Regions from separate parts of the Pseudomonas vesperimontis genome, predicted to be linked through region 1. Evidence: predicted binding sites of a transcription regulator. Region 1 holds the regulator's gene; each other region holds the start of a gene.
The links. Region 1 encodes sigma-54, which starts transcription at its own class of promoters, with help from an activator protein. Its sites were predicted from a motif close to ANTGGCATNNANNTTGCTNT; they were not measured.
Positions count from the first base shown of each region.

Region 2: the regulator sigma-54 is predicted to act here: its motif matches at 2,979-2,998, upstream of glnA (glutamate--ammonia ligase).
Region 3: the regulator sigma-54 is predicted to act here: its motif matches at 4,832-4,851, upstream of glnK (P-II family nitrogen regulator).

Region 1 covers NZ_CP149803.1:2,967,842-2,975,207, forward strand. The annotation lists gene WF513_RS14110 (KpsF/GutQ family sugar-phosphate isomerase) at 1-562, shown strand, start outside; gene WF513_RS14115 (HAD family hydrolase) at 562-1,101, shown strand; gene lptC (LPS export ABC transporter periplasmic protein LptC) at 1,109-1,678, shown strand; gene lptA (lipopolysaccharide transport periplasmic protein LptA) at 1,665-2,207, shown strand; gene lptB (LPS export ABC transporter ATP-binding protein) at 2,210-2,935, shown strand; gene WF513_RS14135 (RNA polymerase factor sigma-54) at 3,072-4,586, shown strand; gene raiA (ribosome-associated translation inhibitor RaiA) at 4,778-5,086, shown strand; gene ptsN (PTS IIA-like nitrogen regulatory protein PtsN) at 5,102-5,575, shown strand; gene rapZ (RNase adapter RapZ) at 5,578-6,435, shown strand; gene WF513_RS14155 (HPr family phosphocarrier protein) at 6,448-6,720, shown strand; gene pmbA (metalloprotease PmbA) at 6,785-7,366, opposite strand, start outside.
Region 2 covers NZ_CP149803.1:288,381-295,746, forward strand. The annotation lists gene WF513_RS01405 (DUF4124 domain-containing protein) at 118-738, opposite strand; gene WF513_RS01410 (DUF4124 domain-containing protein) at 742-1,302, opposite strand; gene glnA (glutamate--ammonia ligase) at 1,476-2,882, opposite strand; gene WF513_RS01420 (hypothetical protein) at 3,213-3,350, shown strand; gene typA (translational GTPase TypA) at 3,547-5,367, shown strand; gene WF513_RS01430 (SH3 domain-containing protein) at 5,713-6,618, shown strand; gene WF513_RS01435 (hypothetical protein) at 6,633-7,366, shown strand, end outside.
Region 3 covers NZ_CP149803.1:171,400-178,765, reverse strand. The annotation lists gene xerC (tyrosine recombinase XerC) at 1-191, shown strand, start outside; gene WF513_RS00825 (HAD-IA family hydrolase) at 188-883, shown strand; gene sutA (transcriptional regulator SutA) at 1,035-1,364, opposite strand; gene WF513_RS00815 (ammonium transporter) at 1,619-2,869, opposite strand; gene WF513_RS00810 (ammonium transporter) at 2,948-4,261, opposite strand; gene glnK (P-II family nitrogen regulator) at 4,298-4,636, opposite strand; gene WF513_RS00800 (accessory factor UbiK family protein) at 5,062-5,331, shown strand; partial or broken gene WF513_RS00795 (magnesium chelatase domain-containing protein) at 5,371-6,015, shown strand; gene WF513_RS00790 (DNA-processing protein DprA) at 6,196-7,242, shown strand; gene WF513_RS00785 (hypothetical protein) at 7,264-7,366, shown strand, end outside.

The DNA of each region.
Region 1 (7,366 bases):
GAATCTGGACGCGCGCGTAGCCCAAGAAGCCTGCCCGCTGAATCTGGCGCCAACCTCGTCCACCACGGTTTCCCTGGTGCTGGGGGACGCCTTGGCTATTGCGTTGCTGGAAGCGCGCGGCTTCACCGCTGAAGACTTCGCCTTCTCCCATCCCGGTGGCGCCCTGGGCCGACGCTTGCTGCTGAAGGTGGAACACGTCATGCACGCCGGCGCCAGCTTGCCACGTGTCAAGCGTGGCACGTCGCTGCGCGACGCGCTGCTGGAGATGACCCAAAAAGGCCTGGGCATGACCGTGGTGACCGAGGACGACGGCCGCTTGGCTGGCGTTTTCACCGACGGCGACTTACGCCGCACCCTGGATCGGAGCATCGATGTACGCCAGACCATCATTGATGACGTCATGACCGTTCAGGGCAAGACCGCCCGCGCGGAAATGCTCGCGGCTGAGGCCTTAAAAATCATGGAAGACCACAAAATCAGCTCATTGGTGGTGATCGACGACAACCACCAGGCGGTCGGTGCATTAAATATGCATGACCTGCTGCGCGCCGGAGTGATGTGATGACAATTGCTGCGATCAACCCTGACCTGTTGCAACGCGCTCAGGCCATTAAACTGGCGATCTTTGACGTCGACGGCGTGCTTACCGATGGCAAGCTGTATTTTCTGGTCGACGGCAGCGAGTTCAAAACCTTCAACACCCTCGACGGCCATGGCATCAAGATGTTGATCAATTCAGGCGTGCGCACCGCCATTATCAGCGGTCGCAAAACGCCGGTGGTTGAGCGCCGCGCACAGAACCTAGGCATTCAACATCTTTATCAGGGCCGCGAAGACAAGCTGGTGGTATTAGACGAGTTACTGGGTGAACTAGGGCTAGACTACTCACAAGTTGCCTACCTGGGTGACGACCTGCCCGATCTGCCGGTGATCCGCCGCGTAGGGCTGGGCATGGCCGTTGCCAGCGCCGACAGTTTTGTCCGCCAACATGCCCATGGCGTCACTCATGCGCGCGGCGGTGAAGGCGCGGCACGCGAGTTTTGCCAACTGATCATGCACGCCCAAGGCACCCTTGAAGCTGCTCAAGCCGATTATCTATAGGCTCATCATGCCCCGCAAATTATTCAATGTTGCCCTGATCGCCGGTGTCGCTCTGCTTGTGGCTGCACTCGGCTTTTGGAACCTCAGCCCAGAAAGCTTCAACCAGCAGCCGAATGCTGCCGGGACCGACACGGCCATCGATTTTTACGCCACCAACACCTACACCGTGCAATACCAAGCCGACGGTAAGCTGCACTATGAGCTGACCGCCGACAAGGTCGAGCACCTTAGGGCCAGTGATATCACCCTGATGACCCGCCCAAATATGAACCTGTTTCGCGGCACAGAACTGCCTTGGAAGATCCGCAGCGAGCGTGGTGAGGTATCGTCTGGCGGCACTGAAGTCGAATTGATCGACAGCGTTCGCGTTGATCGCATTGATGCCAAAGGCCGCCCGACTATTCTCACCACCAGCCGCCTGACCATCTTCCCCGAGAAGGAATATGCGCAGACCCAGCAAGCCGTTAGAATCGACGCGGCCAATGGGGTGACCACGGCACAAGGAATGAAAGCGTACTTGAATGACGGCAGGATGCTCCTGCTGTCCAACGTAAGAGGTCTGCATGAGGCTCGTTAATACCCTCCCCCTACTACTCAGCCTCAGCGTCGCACTCGGCAGTGCCAGCGTGTGGGCATTGCCATCCGACCGCGAACAGCCGATCCGTATTCAGGCTGACAGCGCCGAACTCGATGACAAACAAGGCGTGGCAGTGTATCGCGGCGACGTCGTCATCACCCAAGGCAGCATGAAAGTCACCGGCGACACTGTCACCATTACCCAGAATGCTCAGGGCGATGTTGAAGTCTTCACCTCAGTCGGCAGGCCGGCCTACTACGAGCAACAGCCCTCAGCCGATAAACAGATCGTTAAGGCCTATGGCCTGACCATTCAGTACTTTATGGCCAACGAGCGCGTCGTGCTAATTGATCAGGCCAAGGTGATCCAGGAAGGCAACACCTTCGAAGGCGAGAAAATCGTTTATGACACCCAACGCCAAATCGTCAATGCCGGCCGCGCCACTGGCACCAATGTCACCGCGCCACGTCCGCGCATTGATATGGTGATCCAGCCAAAGAACAAACCCGCTGAACAACAGGCGCAGTAAAAATGGCCACATTGAAAGCCCAACACTTGGCCAAAAGCTACAAAGGTCGCCAAGTCGTGCGTGACGTCAGCCTGAGCATCGAGAGCGGGCAGATCGTCGGTTTACTTGGCCCCAACGGCGCCGGTAAAACCACCTGTTTTTACATGATCGTCGGCTTGGTCCAAGCTGATCAGGGTCGGGTGATGATTGATGACCTCGACGTCAGCCATCAACCGATGCATGGCCGCGCGCGCGCCGGTATCGGCTATTTGCCGCAGGAAGCTTCGATTTTCCGCAAGCTCAGCGTGGCTGACAACATCATGGCCATCTTAGAAACCCGCAAAGACCTCGACGGTGCAGCGCGGCGCAAAGAACTCGAAGGCCTGCTGCAGGAATTCCACATCAGTCACATCCGCGACAACCTCGGCATGAGCCTGTCGGGCGGTGAACGTCGCCGGGTGGAAATCGCTCGCGCGCTGGCAACCAACCCCAAGTTTATTTTGCTCGATGAGCCGTTCGCTGGTGTTGATCCGATTTCCGTTGGCGATATCAAACAGATCATCCATCACCTCAAGGCCAAGGGCATCGGTGTGTTGATCACCGACCATAACGTGCGCGAGACTCTGGATATTTGTGAAACAGCTTATATTGTCAGTGATGGCCAGCTGATCGCCGAAGGTAATGCCGAGGCCATCCTCGCCAACCAAATAGTCAAAGAAGTCTACTTGGGGCACGAGTTCAAGCTGTAACTGCAGCTTTTCTCTTTTTGGCCACAGCCAAGGCTAGGCAAACCCCTTAGAGTCAGGCATATAATTTGCTTCCAAGTGGCATTTTTTAAAACGCCCGTAGTGGATTGCGCATAGACGCCGGTAAATAAGGTCTGCAATGAAACCATCGCTCGTCATGAGAATGGGCCAGCAGCTGACGATGACACCGCAGCTGCAACAGGCCATCCGTTTGCTCCAACTGTCGACCTTGGATCTGCAACAAGAGATCCAAGAGGCATTGGAATCTAACCCGATGCTCGAACGCCAAGAAGAAGGCGAGGATTTCGACAATTCGGACCCCATGGCCGATGGCGCAGAAAGCGCCAGCCCCAGCGAACAGCCCGAAGCACCCTATCAAGAAACCAGCTATCAAGAAGCCACCCAGACCGTGGACAACTTGGAAGAAGGCGATTGGGGTGAGCGTATTCCTAACGAGCTACCGGTCGATACCGCGTGGGAAGACATTTACCAAACCAGCGCCAGCAGCTTGCCCAGCAACACCAACGACGATGACGAGTGGGATTTCACCACCCGCACCTCCAGCGGTGAAAGCCTGCAAAGCCACCTGCTCTGGCAGCTAAACCTGGCGCCGATGTCGGACAAAGATCGCTTGATTGGCGTGACCCTGATCGACTGCATCAACCAGCAAGGCTACCTCGAAGAAACCCTGGAAGAAGTGGTCGAGGCCTTCGATCCGGAACTGGACATTGAGCTGGACGAAGTTGAAGCCGTGCTGCACCGCATTCAGCAGTTCGAGCCCACCGGCATCGCCGCGCGCAATCTGGGCGAATGCTTACTCTTGCAACTGCGCCAGCTGCCCACTAGCACCCCGTGGTTAAACGAGGCCCAACGCTTGGCGGGCGACTACCTGGACTTGCTCGGCAGCCGCGACTACAGCCAACTGATGCGCCGCATGAAGCTCAAGGAAGATGAGCTGCGCCAAGTCATAGACTTGATTCAGAGTCTCAATCCGCGCCCCGGCTCGCACATCGAGTCCAGCGAGCCGGAATACGTGGTGCCTGATGTGATCGTGCGTAAACACAACGAGCGCTGGCTGGTGGAGCTAAACCAAGAAGCCATGCCGCGCCTGCGCGTCAATGCCCAGTACGCCGGCTTTGTGAAGCGCGCCGACTCCAGTGCCGATAACACCTTCATGCGTAACCAACTGCAAGAAGCGCGCTGGTTTATCAAAAGCCTGCAAAGCCGCAACGAGACCTTGATGAAGGTGGCGACGCAAATAGTCGAGCACCAACGCGGCTTTCTCGATTACGGCGACGAGGCGATGAAGCCCTTGGTACTGCACGATATCGCGGAGGCGGTGGGCATGCATGAGTCGACGATTTCGCGGGTAACCACGCAGAAATTTATGCACACCCCGCGCGGTATTTATGAGCTGAAATACTTCTTCTCCAGCCATGTCAGCACCTCTGAGGGCGGCGAATGTTCGTCCACAGCTATTCGCGCCATCATCAAAAAATTGGTCGCCGCGGAAAATGCGAAAAAGCCATTGAGTGACAGCAAGATCGCTGGTCTACTGGAAGCACAAGGCATTCAAGTTGCCCGCCGCACGGTCGCCAAATACCGTGAATCCCTCGCAATAGCGCCTTCCAGTGAGCGCAAGCGATTGATTTAGGCAGCCACAAGAAGGAAGACAGCTCATTCTGCGCACAACACCCTACGCCACATATTTTGCTAAGCAGCCATACTGCAACTAAGCAATTAGCGGTGGCTGCGGGCTTGTTCTGACAGCGTCTTCCACGCCACAGTGTTCCGGCGGCAGGTCTATTACCTGCTTCTTACACACGGCAACAAGGAGAAAGCGGTATGCAAGTCAACATCAGTGGACACCAGCTGGATGTGACCGACGCCCTGCGTAACTACATCGGCGAAAAACTCGGCCGATTAGAACGCCACTTCGACAAAATCACCAACGTACAAGTCATCATGGAGGTCGAGAAGCTCAAGCAGAAAATCGAAGCGACCCTGCATATCGCAGGCGGTGAAATCGTCGCCAATGCCGAGCATGACGACATGTACGCCGCCATCGATTTATTGACTGACAAACTCGATCGACAACTCATCAAACACAAGGAAAAACAGCTCGATCGTCAACAGGGTGCTATGGCTCGCTGACGTCGTCTATCTCCTATGATCCGACTTGAAACTATCCTGACCCCCGGTCGTTCCCTCGTGAACGTGCCGGGCGGCAGTAAAAAGCGTGTTCTCGAACAGATTGCCAACCTGGTGGCGCGTGAGCTGCCTGACCTGGATGGCCAAGATATTTTCGAAAGCCTAATTGCCCGCGAGAAACTCGGCTCCACCGGTTTCGGTAACGGCATCGCCATTCCACACTGCCGCCTGCCGGGCTGTACAGCGCCCATCAGCGCGCTGCTGCGCTTAGATGCCGCGGTGGATTTTGACGCCATCGACGGTGCGCCTGTGGACCTACTGTTTGTCCTACTGGTGCCAGAAGCGGCCACGGATGCTCACTTAGAGTTGCTGCGACAAATCGCCAGCATGCTCGACCGCAGTGAGGTACGTGCCAGCCTGCGCCAAGCCGCAAGCAGCGAAGCGCTGTACCAAGTGGTAGTCGACACACAAAACCAACTCAATAGAGCCTGAGCATGCGCCTGATCATCGTCAGCGGTCGCTCCGGCTCCGGCAAGAGCACCGCCCTCAATGTGCTCGAGGATAACGGTTTCTACTGCATTGATAACCTGCCCGCCGGCCTGCTGCCTGAACTCGCTGAACGCGCGCTGGTGCACACCGAACTGCTGCACCCGCAGGTCGCGGTGTCGATTGATGCACGTAACTTACCGAGCCATCTGCAGCGCTTTCCCGAGTTGCTCGCGGAAGTTCGTGCTCGGCATATCAAGTGCGATGTGATCTACCTGGATGCCGACGAAGAAACGCTGCTCAAACGCTTCTCAGAAACCCGCCGGCGCCATCCGCTGACCAACGAAAGCCGCTCGCTGGCTGAGGCCATCGCCGACGAAAGCCTGCTGCTGGGGCCGATCATCGACTTGGCCGACCTGAAGATCGACACCACTCACCTCAATCTGTATCAACTGCGCGACAGCCTCAAGTTACGCCTGCTTAACCAGCCTGAGCCGGGTACTGCATTTTTGCTGGAGTCTTTTGGTTTTAAGCGCGGTATGCCAGTGGATGCTGATTTGGTCTTCGATGTGCGCTGCTTGCCGAACCCCTATTGGAAGCCAGATCTGCGCGATTTCTCGGGCCTCGACCAACCTGTGATTGAATACCTGTCGGCCCAAGCCGATGTCGAAGACATGTACCAAGACATCCTCGCCTACCTGAGCAAATGGTTGCCGCGTTTTGCTGCCAGCAACCGCGCCTATGTCACGGTGGCGATTGGCTGCACGGGCGGCCATCACCGTTCGGTGTACCTGGCCAGCCGTCTGGGTGAAACGCTAAAACCCATCCTAAAAAACGTGCAGATTCGCCACCGCGACCTCAGTTAAGGAATTACCGCGATGCCTGCACGCGAAATCACCATTATCAATAAGCTGGGTTTACACGCCCGCGCAGCCGCCAAGTTTGTTGGCGTCGCTGGGCGCTTTCCTTGCCACGTGAAGGTCGGCCGCAGCCCAGAAACCTTGGTTGATGGCAAAAGTATTATGGCCGTGATGATGCTGGCTGCGGGTAAAGGCACAGCCGTGCACGTGCATACCGAAGGCGAGTTGGAAGACGACGCACTGGCGGCCCTGAGTGACTTGATCAACAACTTCTTCGACGAAGGCGAGTAAAACGCCCACGGCATAAAAAAGGGGCTGTACGCTTAAGCGACAGCCCCTTTTTTATGCCTGTAAATCAGCTACCTGCCACCGTCATGCGCTCAATTAGCACCGAGCCGGTACGTATATTACCGCGCAACTCCACGTCACTGCCCACCGCGACAATCTGTTTGAACATGTCGCGCATGTTGCCGGCGATGGTGACTTCCTGCACCGGGAACTGGATTTCGCCGTTTTCTACCCAGTAACCACCCGCGCCACGCGAATAATCACCGGTGACCATGTTCAGACCTTGGCCCATTAACTCAGTGACCAACAGGCCGCGACCCATGCGCTTGAGCAAGGCTTTTTGGTCTTCATCGCCGTGGCTGACGAACAGGTTATGCACGCCGCCGGAGTTAGCCGTGCTGGGCATACCCAGCTTGCGCCCGGAGTATGTGCCGAGTACGTAAGAGAGTAACTCGCCACGCTCAACAAAAGATTTGGCATAGGTTGCCAAACCATCACCATCGAAAGCGGCACTGCCGAGCGCGCGCGGAATATGCGGGCGTTCACCCAGCGTTAGCCACTCGGGGAATAATTGCTGGCCCAAGGTGCCCTCAAGAAATGACGACTTGCGGTACAGGTTGCCGCCCGAAATAGCCGCTAAAAAGCTGCC
Region 2 (7,366 bases), 1.1 Mb from region 1:
GAAGCGCAATAGGCTGACCCAAAACAGGGAGCGTATAGAAATGCCCGGTTTTTTTGCACTTAATTGGTGCGGGGCGGCCTGCCTGTTTGGGTGTCCGGGCGTGAACAGTAACAGTGCCTAGAGGAATGGCACGAAGGGGATGTCTTTCTTTTCCGCTGGTTTGTCTTTGAGCGGGCATTCGGGGCGTACGCCGTAATCCACCTTTTTGCACGGGTTAGCGTTGCGCTTTTGTACGAGGGATATGCGCAGCATGTGGAAGGGCTGGCTGGGTGTGCGCTCGATAATGCGATCTTGCGCGTCGATGATTTCCACGGCCAACTGGTGGGTGCCGCGGTCAATGTTGCTCAGCGGGAATACCGGGCTGCTGCCGACTTCGCCCACCGGTTGACCGTCTATAAGCAGGCGATAGCGGTGTTGCGGGAAGAGTTTTGGCTCACTGTTAACACTGACAATCAAGTTGCCCGCGCTGTCGCGGATACTGGCGTCAGGCTGTGGCACCAAAATTCTCAGCAAGCTATAACGCAGGCTGGGTTCTGGCGGCGGTAAAAAAGTGGGTGCAGGCGGGGCGCTGGGCGTGGCCGACATCGAGTTACTCGGCGCCAGTTGCACGCGCTCGGCTTGGCTGGACGTGGGTTGGTCGGTGAATACTCGATTACCCTCGGCATCTATATAGGTATAAACCTGCGCCAATGTGGGCAGGGCGAGCAGCATCAAACAGCAGAACAGCAGGTTGCGCATAGGTTAGGGGGCTGGCTTTGGTTTTGCGGGTGGGGCCGGCGGCCGGAGGGCTGGGCTGCTGGTGTTGACGCGCTGGACGGTGAAATTCACCGTGGCGCTTTGCTGGAGCGAAGATTCACCGCTTAACACTTCCACGGCCAAGCTGTGCTCGCCACGATCAGCGTTGCTGACCTGCAGGCGCGGCACGTTGCTCGGTTGACCGTACGGCTTACCATCGAGCAGCAAACGCAAGCGATGGTTGCTGGCCAGGCGGGGCTCAATAGCCACGCCCACACTGAAGGTACCGTTGTTGGCGCGCAGGGCTTCATCGCTAGGAATGTCAGTCAGTTGCAACATGCTGTAGGGCGCTGCTTGCTCAGTTGTAGCGGCGCTTGCAGCGGCGGGCTGGCTGGGCACGGGCATCGACACACTGTTGGTTGCAGGCAGCTCAACATTTTCGGTCACCTGGCCTTCCGGCGGCTGATCGGTGAATACCGTATTGCCATTGGCGTCGGTGTAGGTATAGATCTGCGCAGCGGCCGGTAGGGCCATGCTCAGCAACAGACAGATGAGTAAAGAGCGCATACCTGACTCTCCCGGTTAATGAGACCTAAGCCTTGCACTGCTCGGGCGCTCTGGCAAGCGCGTTGATGAGATGGCGTGTACCCGCGCATAAAACAGCGGAGCGAAATGCGCACCGGGCTCGCGGCTAAACGCAAAAGGCCACCCTAAGGTGGCCTCTTGTGACGCGTGCTGGATTAGACGCTGTAGTACAGGTCGTATTCCAGTGGATGCACAAAGGTGCGTACTTTAATTTCTTCTTCGGATTTCAGCTCGATGTAGGCATCGATAAAGTCGTCGGAGAACACACCGCCTTTGGTCAGGAAGGCACGGCCCTTGTCCAGTTCTTCCAGGGCTTCTTTCAAGCTGCCGCACACTTGCGGGATCAACTTGCCTTCTTCTGGTGGCAGGTCATACAGGTTTTTGTCAGCCGCATCACCAGGGTGAATCTTATTCTGAATGCCGTCGATACCGGCCATCAGCAGAGCGGCGAAGGCCAAGTATGGGTTGGCAGCCGGATCAGGGAAGCGTGCTTCGATGCGGCGTGCTTTCGGGCTGGACACGTACGGGATACGGATCGAGGCCGAACGGTTACGCGCCGAGTAAGCCAGCATCACTGGGGCTTCAAAGCCTGGGACCAGACGCTTGTAGGAGTTGGTCGACGGGTTGGTGAAGCCGTTCAACGCTTTGCCGTGCTTGATGATGCCGCCGATGAAGTACAGGGCGATGTCGGACAGGCCGGCATAGCCTTCGCCAGCGAAGGTGTTCTTGCCATCTTTAGCGATGGACAGGTGCACGTGCATACCCGAACCGTTGTCGCCGTAAAGCGGCTTCGGCATAAAGGTCGCAGTTTTACCGTAGGCATCCGCCACGTTGTGTACGCAGTACTTAAGGGTCTGAACTTCGTCAGCCTTTTTAACTAGGGTGTTGAACTGCACGCCAATTTCGTTCTGGCCAGCAGTCGCGACTTCGTGGTGGTGAACTTCAATGACCAAACCCATTTCTTCCATGGCATTACACATGGCAGTACGGATTTCATGGTCATGGTCGAACGGCGGAACAGGGAAGTAACCACCTTTGACGCCTGGGCGATGACCTTTGTTACCGCCTTCAACGTCCTGATCGGACATCCAGGAGCCTTGCTCAGAGTAGATTTTGAACATGGAGCCAGAGATATCGGATTTGAACTTCACTTCGTCGAAGATGAAGAACTCAGGCTCTGGGCCAACGAAAACGGTGTCACCGATACCTGTGGTTTTCAGGAATGCTTCAGCGCGCTTGGCGATCGAGCGCGGGTCGCGGTCGTAGCCCTGCATAGTGCTTGGCTCGATGATGTCGCACACGATGATCAGCGTTGGTTCTTCGGTGAACGGGTCCATTACCGCGGTGTCGTCAACCGGCAGCAGGATCATGTCCGAGGCTTCGATGCCTTTCCAGCCATGGATAGAGGAGCCGTCGAACATTTTGCCGACTTCGAAAAACTCGTCATCCAGCGCGTCACGCGCCGGCATGGTGATGTGGTGCTGCTTACCCTTGGTATCGGTGAAGCGCAGGTCTACCCACTTCACGTCGTGTTCTTTAATGAGTTGAATCGACTTCGACATGCTGTCCTCCAGGTGGCTAAAGCTCGAGTGCTGAGCCCTTGATAAATGTGGTGCTGACCGGCGGTCATAGTCCCTCGGCGCATCCTGCCTCACAAGGAAGCAAATTGCATGCCAGTGCACGAGAATGGGTGCAAGGCCTGAACATCACGGCTAGCGAGGGCTGCATGGTAATGCATAGCTAATATTTGCACCGTTATGGGTAGCTATATTTCACGATCGCACCAAATAAGTGCACGCTTTGTCGGTGTGAGGATTTTTGATCAAAGCGTGAGCAATTTCCGCTATAATCCGCGCCCCTGTTTTTTCGCAGCTTCGGCACCCACTGTTTTCATGAAACTGATCGTTAAAGTCTTCCCAAGCGTCACTCTAAAAAGTCGGCCGGTGCGCAAGCGCTTGATCCGTCAGCTGGAGAAGAACACCGGTTCGGTTTTGTCTGAGCGTGACCACCCGCAGCAGGTCAGCGGCTAATGAGGGGTATGCCAGTGCGCGCGTTTATCGTCCGACATAAGACGCCCGGGTTGAATGGCGGCAGCATCCGCCATCGCCCTCCCGACATACCGGCGGCGTGATTTACGCTTTCACGCCGCCTGGCAGAAATCGCAGTTAGTTAATATTCGCCCCCTACACTAGGCGGCACACCGAATCCTCTGATCGAGATACACACGTGATCGAAAATCTACGCAACATCGCCATCATTGCCCACGTTGACCACGGTAAGACCACCCTGGTGGACAAGCTCCTGCGCCAGTCCGGCACCCTTGAGCGCAACGAGCTCAACGACGAGCGCGTGATGGACAGCAATGACCAGGAAAAAGAGCGTGGCATTACCATTCTTGCCAAGAACACCGCGATCAACTGGAACGGCTACCACATCAACATCGTCGACACCCCCGGCCACGCCGATTTCGGCGGTGAAGTTGAGCGCGTGATGTCGATGGTTGACTCCGTGCTGCTGCTGGTTGACGCCCAAGACGGCCCGATGCCACAAACCCGCTTTGTGACCAAGAAGGCCTTCGAAGCCGGCCTGCGTCCAATCGTGGTGATCAACAAGGTTGACCGTCCAGGCGCGCGTCCGGATTGGGTTCTGGACCAGATCTTCGACCTGTTCGACAACCTCGGTGCCACCGAAGAACAACTGGACTTCAAAGTCGTCTACGCCTCCGCCCTGAACGGCATTGCCGGTCTGGAACACACCGAGATGGCTGAAGACATGACACCGCTGTACCAGTCCATCGTCGACAACGTGCCGTCCCCTAAGGTGGATGTCGATGGTCCGTTCCAGATGCAAATCTCGGCGCTGGACTACAACAGCTTCCTCGGCATTATCGGTGTTGGCCGTATCGCCCGTGGTCGCGTCAAGCCGAACACCCCAGTGGTCGCCATCGACGCCGACGGCAAGCGCCGCAACGGTCGTATCCTCAAGCTGATGGGCCACCACGGCTTGCACCGTATCGACGTTGAAGAAGCCACCGCCGGTGACATCGTCTGCGTCAGCGGCATGGACCAGCTGTTTATTTCCGACACCCTGTGCGACATCAACAATGTCGAAGCAATGAAGCCGCTGACCGTCGACGAGCCAACCGTATCCATGACCTTTCAGGTCAATGATTCGCCGTTCTGCGGTAAAGAAGGCAAGTTCGTCACCAGCCGTAACATCAAAGAGCGTCTGGACAAAGAGTTGCTGTACAACGTGGCATTGCGTGTTGAGGAGGGCGACTCGGCCGACCGTTTCAAGGTTTCTGGCCGTGGTGAGCTGCACCTCTCGGTACTGATCGAAACCATGCGTCGCGAAGGCTTCGAAATGGGCGTGGGTCGCCCGGAAGTGATCATCCGTGAAGTTGCCGGCGTGAAGCAGGAGCCGTTCGAAAACGTCACCATCGACGTGCCGGAAGAGTCCCAGGGCAAGGTCATGGAAGAGATTGGCGTGCGTAAGGGTGACCTGACCAACATGGTGCCGGATGGCAAGGGTCGCGTTCGTTTGGAATACAACATCCCTGCTCGCGGTCTGATTGGTTTCCGTAACCAGTTCCTGACCATGACCAACGGTGCAGGCATCCTGACCTCGATCTTTGATCGCTACGACACTATGAAGTCCGGCCACATGTCCGGCCGTCAGAACGGCGTACTGGTATCGGTCGAAACCGGCAAGGCTTTGACTTATTCCCTAGAAACCCTGCAGGCGCGCGGCAAGCTGTTCGTTGAGCACGGTCAGGAAATCTACTACGGTCAAATCGTCGGTCTGAACAGCCGCGATAACGACATGGGTGTTAACCCAACCAAAGGCAAGAAGCTCGACAACATGCGTGCTTCCGGTAAAGACGAAACCATCGCTCTGGTGCCACCGGTGAAGTTCACCCTGGAACAGGCCCTGGAGTTCATCCAGGACGACGAGCTGTGCGAAGTCACGCCGAAGTCGATCCGTCTGCGTAAGAAAATCCTCGACGAAGGCGAGCGCACCCGCGCTGCCAAAAAGTCCAAGAACTGATCCAGTTCTAGCTGACTAAAAGCCCCCGCCGGCGTGAGCCTGCGGGGGCTTTTTTAATCCTGTGCATAAATATTCAATAGAGTTGGCTGATATGCGCCCCCAGAGCTTGTCTGCTTTAAGGTGCGCAGTGCAGGGCTTCATCTATAGAAGGGCGGGTATCTGCGCGTCAAATAGGCGTGTGCCATTGATTTGACATTATGTTTCAGATTAAATCGCTTCGTTAATGGATCGTTTTGTTCTCATGGATCGAGTGATTGTTGTCAGCTAAACCCCTAGCCCAACGTTCTCTGCTCTGAGTGCCATCCGATTCGTTCGACTGCCAATCAGAATTAGATGGAGCAACGGATGAGCCTATTCAAAAAAACCGGTCACTTAGCCCTTGGCGCCTGTATTGCCAGCGCCGCAGGTTGCGCCAACATGTCGCAAAACGAGTGGCTGAATCAGGAAAATATTGGGGCGGTCGCGGGTGCTGCCGCTGGCATTCTGATTGGTAGTCAGGTGGGCAGCGGCAGCGGCCGCACCGCCGCTATGCTCGTTGGCGCTTTGGCTGGCGGTATGTTGGGTAAGACCATCGGCGCCAAGCTCGATGACCGCGATCGTCAGGCCTTGGCGGCGCAGACCCAGCAAGTGCTGGAGTCGGGTAAGGATGGCCAGGTTACCAATTGGACGTCGACCCACAGCGGTGCGACCGCGCAGATTACCCCCGTGAGCACCAAGACTGAGTCACGCCAGGTGGCGGTGAAGCGTACTGCGCAGGTTCAGGCAGTGCCCAATATGAAACTGCTGAACAGCTCTTACCGCGCAATTAAATCGGCCAACGTGCGCAGTGCCCCCAACCAGAGCGCCGAAAAAGTTGGCGGCCTGGCAGCAGGCAGCACCTTTACCGCCATTGGCCGCACCGACAATGACTGGATCATGGTCGGTCGTCGTGGTGTCAGCGTGGGCTATGTTTATGCCCCATTGGTGGAATTGGCTTCTGAGCGCAAAACGCCCGCCGCTGTAGTCGCCGCTGCAAACAAAACTGCAAACCCTGCCGCGCCGGCGGCGGAAGCCACCGATCTGGATGCCCTCGATGTGGTGGCGGCCAAAGAGCAAGGTTTCGATCTGGACAGCATGAATGTGGTTGAGGAGACAGTTGCCGCGCAAACCACCTGCCGTACCGTCAATTACAACGTCACCACTAAAGGCAGCAGTGAGCAGCAAGCGATCCAGGCTTGTCAGGCGGCCGATGGCGCTTGGGAACTCATCTGACAGGGGCGGTAGTTATGCACAAGTTAATGTTGCTCAGCCTATTGGCCCTGAGCATGTCTGCCTATGGCGCAGATAAAAGTCACCGGCTTGCCTATTCCAAGGCAGAAAATGTTGAGGTGTTTGTCGATCACTCCGAGGCGCAGCCTTGGTGCAGCGAGACGCTTAATTTGCGTTTTGCCTTCAAGGCTGAGGCCAATATGGCCAGCGTGGAGCGCTTACTGCCCAAACTCGGAGGTTTGTTCGGCGCGCAATGCCCCGCGGCCAGTGAGTTGAGTTGGCAAAGCCTTAACCAGAGCGGCCAGTTGCAGGCTCAGGGCAGTGCCAGCAAGTCGGCTGGTTGGGTGGCGCAAATCGCGCAAAGCGCCGCGCCTGTCGCCGCCGTTCCTGCTGTGGTAACTGAGACTGTACCTGTGGTTGCAGCGGTTACTGCGCCTAAGGTTGCCGCCTCCGTGACTGCTGAGCCAGTTATTGAAACGCCTGCGACCATGACTCCAGAAGTGCTTGCGGATGAGCCGGTCCCTGGGCCTGCTCCAGCCATTGTGGCTGAGTCGGTTCCTGCACCTGTCGAGGCTGAGCCGGTCAAAGTCGCGGCACCGGTTGTGGTCGATGACTTCGCGGTCGCTGGCTGGAAGATTCCGCTAGAGAACGACGTGCTGGCGGCGGCCACATTCCTGACCGTATTGCAGGACCAGAACGGTTGCAAGTTCCGCACAAGTTACAAGCCCGAAGATGCCGGCGCGGCGCTTTC
Region 3 (7,366 bases), 950 kb from region 1:
CACATATGCTGCGCCATAGCTTTGCCAGCCATATGCTGGAGTCATCCCAAGACTTACGCGCGGTACAGGAACTGCTCGGCCACGCCGATATCGCCACCACCCAGGTTTACACCCACCTAGATTTCCAGCACCTGGCCGCGGTCTATGACCAAGCCCACCCCAGGGCTAAACGCAAAGGCAATACAGAATGAGCATTCAGTTAATCACCTTCGACCTCGACGATACGCTGTGGGATGTCACCCCAGTGATGCAGGACGCTGAAGCGGCGCTGCGCAACTGGCTGGCCCTGCACGCACCGCGCTTGGGCGCCGTGCCGGTGGAGCATCTGTGGTCAATTCGTGCGGGGCTTTTGCACGCCGAGCCCATGCTCAAGCATCGCCTCAGCGAACTGCGCCGGCGCATCCTTTTGCATGCTTTGGCAGACGCCGGCTACCCGCCCAGTGATGCACAGGCACTGGCCGAAGCTGGCTTTCAGATCTTCCTCGCCGCACGCCATCAGGTAGAGTTGTTCGCCGATGTCCATCCAACCCTTGAAGCGTTGGCCAATCGCTTCCAGCTTGGGGTGATCACCAACGGCAATGCTGATGTGCGGCGACTGGGCCTCGCAGACTACTTTCAGTTCGCCCTGTGCGCCGAGGAACTGGGCATCGGCAAACCCGACCCCAAACCGTTTACCGAAGCCCTGAAGCGCGCCGGAATTGCCGCTGAACACGCCGTGCATATTGGCGATCACCCCAGCGACGATATCGCCGGCGCGCAAGCCGCCGGCCTGCGCGCCATCTGGTTCAACCCGCAGGGTAAGCCCTGGGAAGCTGAGAACAGCCCGGATGGACAAATCCGCAGGTTGGCTGAACTGCCAACGCTACTACACAGCTGGGCATAGGCTGCAGACGCGCGGCCCTGGCCGACTATGAGCGGTGGATGGATAAAGCGCCATCCACCCTACAAAGGCATCTGCCTGCCTTAACAAGGCATCGCGCACAAAAAAGCCCACAGGCTTATGACCTGCGGGCTTTTCGGTTTACCGCAGGCGCCTAGATAGGACGGCTGCCGTACTTACCTTCTGGCTTTTTCGGCGGGTCGGAGACCACATTTGGCTCGACCTCCTGCACCTTGCCACCACGCGAAAGGAATTCTTCCATGGCGCGGGCCAGGGCATCACGCTCTTTCTGCTTGGCCTCAACGCTCGGCAGCTCTTCTACCGCAACAGCAGCTTTTACCTTTTTGCTTTTGCTGGCAGGGGCAACTTCGTCGTCACCGTTGTCATCATCGCTGCCGTCACCATCATCAGCGCTCGCCAGTTCTTCGCCTTCATCTTCGTCGGCGCCTTCTAATTCGTCGTTTTCCAGATCTTCGTCGCTCATGTTCCAGCCTCATGACTTGCGAAAAGCAGAGTAGTTATAGCCCAGCGGCCTCAGCTTTCTAACACCGCTAATAAAAATTCCTGTGGCCTTGCCTTGGCCGAGCGCTGCGCACTGGCAAAGTGCACTCGACGGCGCGCATTTTAGGGTCTGTTGCCGCTTGATCACAACTGCGCACGTGCTTAAAAGCATCAGAGCAGCATGGCGTGCAAAAAACAAAGGGCGCCAATAGGCGCCCTCGTTCGTAGCAGAGAAAATTAACGCTTGGTGAATTCCGGATAGGCTTCCATGCCGCACTCAGCGATATCCACACCTTCGTATTCTTCTTCCTCACTTACCCGCAGGCCGATGACCAGTTTAATGATGGACCAAACGATCAGGCTGGCGATGAATACCCAAGCGAAGATTGAACCGATACCCAGCAACTGCGCGCCTAAGGTGGCATCGCTGTTGGTGAGACAAACGGCGAGCAGGCCCCAGATACCGACCACCCCGTGAACGGAAATGGCACCGACTGGATCGTCGAGCTTGAGCTTGTCCAGACCGAGGATCGAGAACACCACCAGTACGCCGCCTACACCACCGATCAGGGTGGCTTGCAGGGCCGATGGGGTTAACGGCTCGGCGGTGATCGCCACCAGGCCCGCCAACGCACCGTTGAGCGCCATGGTCAGGTCAGCCTTACCGAACAGAACGCGCGCGACGATGAGCGCTGCGATCAGGCCACCGGCAGCTGACATATTGGTGTTGACGAAAACTTGGGCAACCGCGTTAGCGTCTTCGATGGTGCTCATCTTCAGCTGCGAACCACCGTTGAAACCGAACCAGCCCATCCACAGGATGAAGGTACCCAGTGCGGCCATGGGCAGGTTGGCACCCGGAATGGCGTTTACTTGGCCATTCGGGCCGTATTTGCCCTTGCGTGCGCCCAGCAGCAGTACGCCAACCAGAGCCGCCGTAGCACCCGCCATGTGCACGATGCCGGAGCCTGCGAAGTCAAGGAAGCCGGCCTCGTTGAGGAAGCCTGAACCCCATTTCCAGAAGCCTTGTACCGGATAGATGAAACCGGTCATGACCACGGCGAAAGCCAGGAAGGCAAACAGCTTCATGCGCTCAGCGACAGCACCGGAAACAATCGACATGCAGGTAGCGGCGAACACCACCTGGAAGAAGAAGTCCGAACGGGCTGAGTAGTAAGGCGCATCTTCACCGCCGGCCAATACTGACTCGACACTATTTTCATCACCAATCAAGAAACCCAAGCTTGGCAGGATGCCGCCTTCAGGGCTGGAGTACATGATGTGGTAGCCAATAACCAAGTACATGATGCTGGCCACGGCGTACAGGGCGATGTTTTTTGTCAGAATTTCAGTGGTGTTCTTGGCGCGCACCAAACCGGATTCGAGCATGGCGAAACCCGCCGCCATCCACATCACCAGCGCGCCGCAAATCAGGAAGTAAAACGTATCAAAACCGTACTGCAGTGCAGTCAATGCTGTGTTGTCCATGGTTCACCTCTTGCCGTTACGCTTTTTAGCGCTATTCGGTTAAGACGCCCGGGTTGATTCCGGACGCGCTACGTGTGCTTACAGGTTGTAGCCGCGCTCGTTATGCAGGGCGAGATCGAGACCGATGGTCTCTTCCTCTTCACTGACACGCAGGCCCATTACTAGGTCGATCACTTTCAGAATGACGAAGGTCACCACCGCGGTGTAGACCACCGTGAAGGCCACCCCTTTGAACTGGATCCATAACTGCGCCGGAATATCCACCACCGTGCCGAAACCGCCCAGCGCCGGTGCGGCGAACGCACCAGTGAGGATGGCGCCGACAATGCCGCCCATGGCATGCACACCGAATACGTCGAGGGAATCGTCGTATCCAAGCTTGCGCTTCAGGCTGGTGGCGCAGAAGAAGCAGATCACCCCACTGGCCAGACCAATCGCCAGAGCGCCCATTGGCCCTGCTGTGCCGGACGCCGGCGTGATCGCCACCAGCCCCGCGACAGCACCCGAGGCAATGCCCAGCACGCTCGGTTTGCGGTGCGTGATCCACTCGGCGAACATCCAGCTCAGCGCCGCTGTAGCGGTGGCAATCTGAGTGACCAGCATGGCCATCCCAGCGCTGGCGTTGGCGGCTAACGCAGAGCCTGCGTTAAAACCGAACCAGCCGACCCAGAGCATGCTTGCGCCGATCAGGGTGTAGCCCAGGTTGTGCGGCGGCATCGCGGTAGTCGGAAAGCCTTTACGCTTACCCAATACAACGCAGGCCACCAGACCGGCGATACCCGCATTGATGTGCACCACCGTGCCACCCGCGAAATCGAGCACGCCCCAATCCCACATCAGCGCACCGTCGCCGCCCCAGACCATGTGCGCAATCGGTGCGTAGACCAAGGTGAACCACACCGCCATAAAGAGCAGCATGGCCGAGAACTTCATGCGCTCGGCAAAGGCACCAACAATCAGCGCCGGCGTGATGATGGCGAAGGTCATCTGGAAGGTGATGAACACACTCTCCGGAATTCCAGCCACCAGGCTGTCCAGGGTTAAACCAGAAAGGAAGGCTTTGGAGAGGCCGCCGACGAAGGAGTTGAGGTTGAGTACCCCTTGCTCCATGCCGCTCGTGTCAAAGGCCAGGCTGTAGCCGTAAACGACCCACAGAATGCTGATCAACCCGGTAACCGCAAAACACTGCATCAACACCGACAGCACGTTCTTGGAACGCACCATGCCGGCGTAAAACAGCGCCAGACCGGGGATGGTCATAAACAACACCAATACAGTAGCGACCAACATCCAAGCGGTGTCGCCGCTGTTCAGGCTTGCCTCTTCGGCCATGGCAACGCCAGGAACGAAAGACAAAAGGGCTCCTAGCCCTGCGATTTTTCGCAGAGTCATGGTTTAACTCCTGGGGCGTGGGGTTCGTGCGGAGGCTTAAACTGCGTCGGTGCCGGTTTCGCCGGTACGGATGCGGATGGCCTGTTCCAGGTTTACAACGAAAATCTTGCCGTCACCGATCTTGCCGGTATTGGCAGCTTTAGTGATGGCCTCGATCACGCGATCGAGTTGATCGTCAGCGATGGCCACGTCGATTTTCACTTTTGGCAAGAAATCGACCACGTATTCAGCGCCGCGGTACAGCTCGGTATGGCCTTTCTGGCGTCCAAAGCCTTTAACTTCAGTGACAGTGATGCCCTGCACGCCGATCTCCGACAGTGACTCACGGACGTCGTCCAGCTTGAACGGCTTGATGATGGCAGTGACTAGCTTCATGTAACTCTCTCCCGTGTATGGTGGACTTGCCCCAGGAATTACGAACCCGGCTCAAGTCTAAGCGCAGTGCCTGGCTTTTGTAATGCATCGCCGCCCTAACCCAGCTGCATCGATGCGCACCCACCGCTCCTAACGAAGCACTTCTCGCTTCGTCTGACGCACTGGAACTGCATCGGTGCATGCCTCGTAAGAGACAAAGCAGAAAGCTTGCCAGTTTGGCTAAAATCGATTTAATTCATACAGTTAGCCGTTTAACCAAGGCTTTTCCTGAGCAGTGGCCGCTCGCCACTGCACAATCGTGGTGCGCTCATCCGCCGCGCAGCGCGCGAAAACCGTGCAGGACGGCCAAGCTGGCGCCAAGGGCACCCGGCAAGCCGGTTAAAACTGCGTGCTACACTGCCTCCACCTGAAAACGGAACCTCACCATGCTGCCACCTAAAGCCCTGCTAGACGCCTTGTCCACCCATGCCTCGCGCTTGTTTAACGGTGACGCGCCGTTGCCGCGTGGCGAATTTGAAGCTCAGTTCAAAATGTTGCTGCAAAGCGCCTTTAGCAAACTCGACTTAGTCAGCCGCGACGAATTTGACAGCCAAATGGTTGTGCTGGCGCGCACCCGTGCGCGTCTGGAGGCCCTCGAAGCCAAAGTCGCGGAGATGGAAGCGCGTAGCGCAGAAAGCAGCGTAAGCGACGCATAACACCCTAGGTGGATGTATCAGCTGATCAAGGAGTGATCGATGTCCCTGGCTATAGTCCACAGCCGCGCGCAAGTCGGCGTTGAAGCCCCTGCTGTTACCGTCGAAGCTCACTTGGCTAACGGCCTGCCATCACTGGCACTGGTCGGCCTGCCGGAAACAGCAGTCAAGGAAAGCAAGGACCGGGTGCGCAGCGCCATTCTCAATTGCGCCTTCGACTTCCCGCCCCGACGTATCACCCTGAATCTGGCTCCGGCCGACCTGCCTAAAGATGGCGGCCGCTTCGACCTGGCGATTGCCCTTGGCATCCTTGCCGCCAGCGGTCAGGTACCGGCGGCAGCGCTGGAACACCTCGAATGCTTGGGTGAGCTGGCGCTCTCCGGGGCCATACGCCCGGTGCAGGGCGTGCTGCCGGCGGCACTGGCTGCCCGCGCAGCCGGGCGCACCTTAGTGGTGCCCAAGGCCAATGCTGAGGAAGCCAGCCTCGCCTCGGGGCTCAACGTGATCGCCGTCGAACACCTGCTGGAAGTCGCCGCGCACCTTAATGGGCAAACACCGATCGCGCCTTATCAAGCTAATGGCTTGTTGCGTCACGTGCTGCCCTATCCGGACTTAGCCGAAGTGCAGGGGCAAATTGCCGCCAAACGTGCGTTGCTGGTGGCGGCAGCGGGTTCGCACAATCTGCTTAAGTTGTGAAGCAATACACCCTTACACATAAGTAGACATAGCAGGCCGAGCAATGCACCCTTGGCCGCTGGCGACGTGTGTCAAAATCAAGGTTGATCGGGAACGAAGATATACACGCCGGATGGAACGGATTTTTCGTCCGAAAGTGAGCCATGCAGTAACGATGAAGGCTATTAAGGGATGGATGACAAAGAGTTTTGGCGGAGCGAGAAAGTGGCGTTTTTAGCGCTCGCTAGCGTTAAAGGCGTTGGTTTCTGGACTATCCAAAAAATTGCGCAATCCGGTGCGGGCTACAAGGACTTGCTCAAGGAGCCTGAAAAAGCAGGCCTTGATAAGATCTTCAGGGAGGCTGGCTTTGACGGCCTCGAAGGGCAAGAAAAACTCTGGAACGTTGGCTTAGCCTCCGCTAGAAATCTAGCAGCCAGTGCCGTCGTTTTGCTATTCAAGAACGAACCTAGTTTTCCTTCGAAGCTGAGAAAAATACCTGATGCGCCCGAGTGGCTTTTCGTACAGGGCAATGTAGAAAACCTGGAAAAACACGCGGTAGCAATAGTTGGCACCAGGAAGCCGTCAGACGACGGCCTTTTCCTTACTCGCTATGTTGTATCCAGTTTAGCGAAATCAGGTTTCGTAACCGTCAGCGGACTTGCATTGGGCATTGACCAAATAGCCCACAGTGAATCTGTGCGCTATCAACTACCCACAATTGCGGTACTGGGTACCGGAATTCTTCAGAATTACCCGAAAGGCTCGGAGCCCCTACGGTTAAAAATCCTCCAAGCTGGCGGAACCGTGATCACCGAGTACCTACCAGAGCAGTCTTACAGTGCGGAAAACTTTGTCAGAAGAAATAGGCTACAAGCTGCCCTCGGGGATATTTTGATACCTGCCGAATGGCAGATCAAAAGTGGCACTGCTCATACGGTAAAGTTTGCCCACAAGTATGAGAAACGAATCATCAACGTGTACCTACCAGGCACGATGCCTGACAAACCGGAGCTTGATTTTTCTGCGAACTCCTATGGCGCGATAAATCTTCAAATTCCGTTCGATACAAATAAATTGATGAATGAATATAATTTGATCTCAAACTCAAAGACTCAGTCTGAAATAGCACAATCAATACCCACAGAAATAACCACACCAGTTGATGAGTCTGTATCAAGCTCATCAAATACCGTCGACAGTTCGGAAAACTCTGAATCAGGTCAGCTTCCTCTAATCTGATCCAGAGCGTAAGGAGTAGGGATGCTAGCTCTAATTACTTCACCATCAGCAATCACGATTAACGGCCAGCCCGACGCGGATATAGTACAAGCGCTTATCAATTCAAGCGCGAAGGGTAACGCAG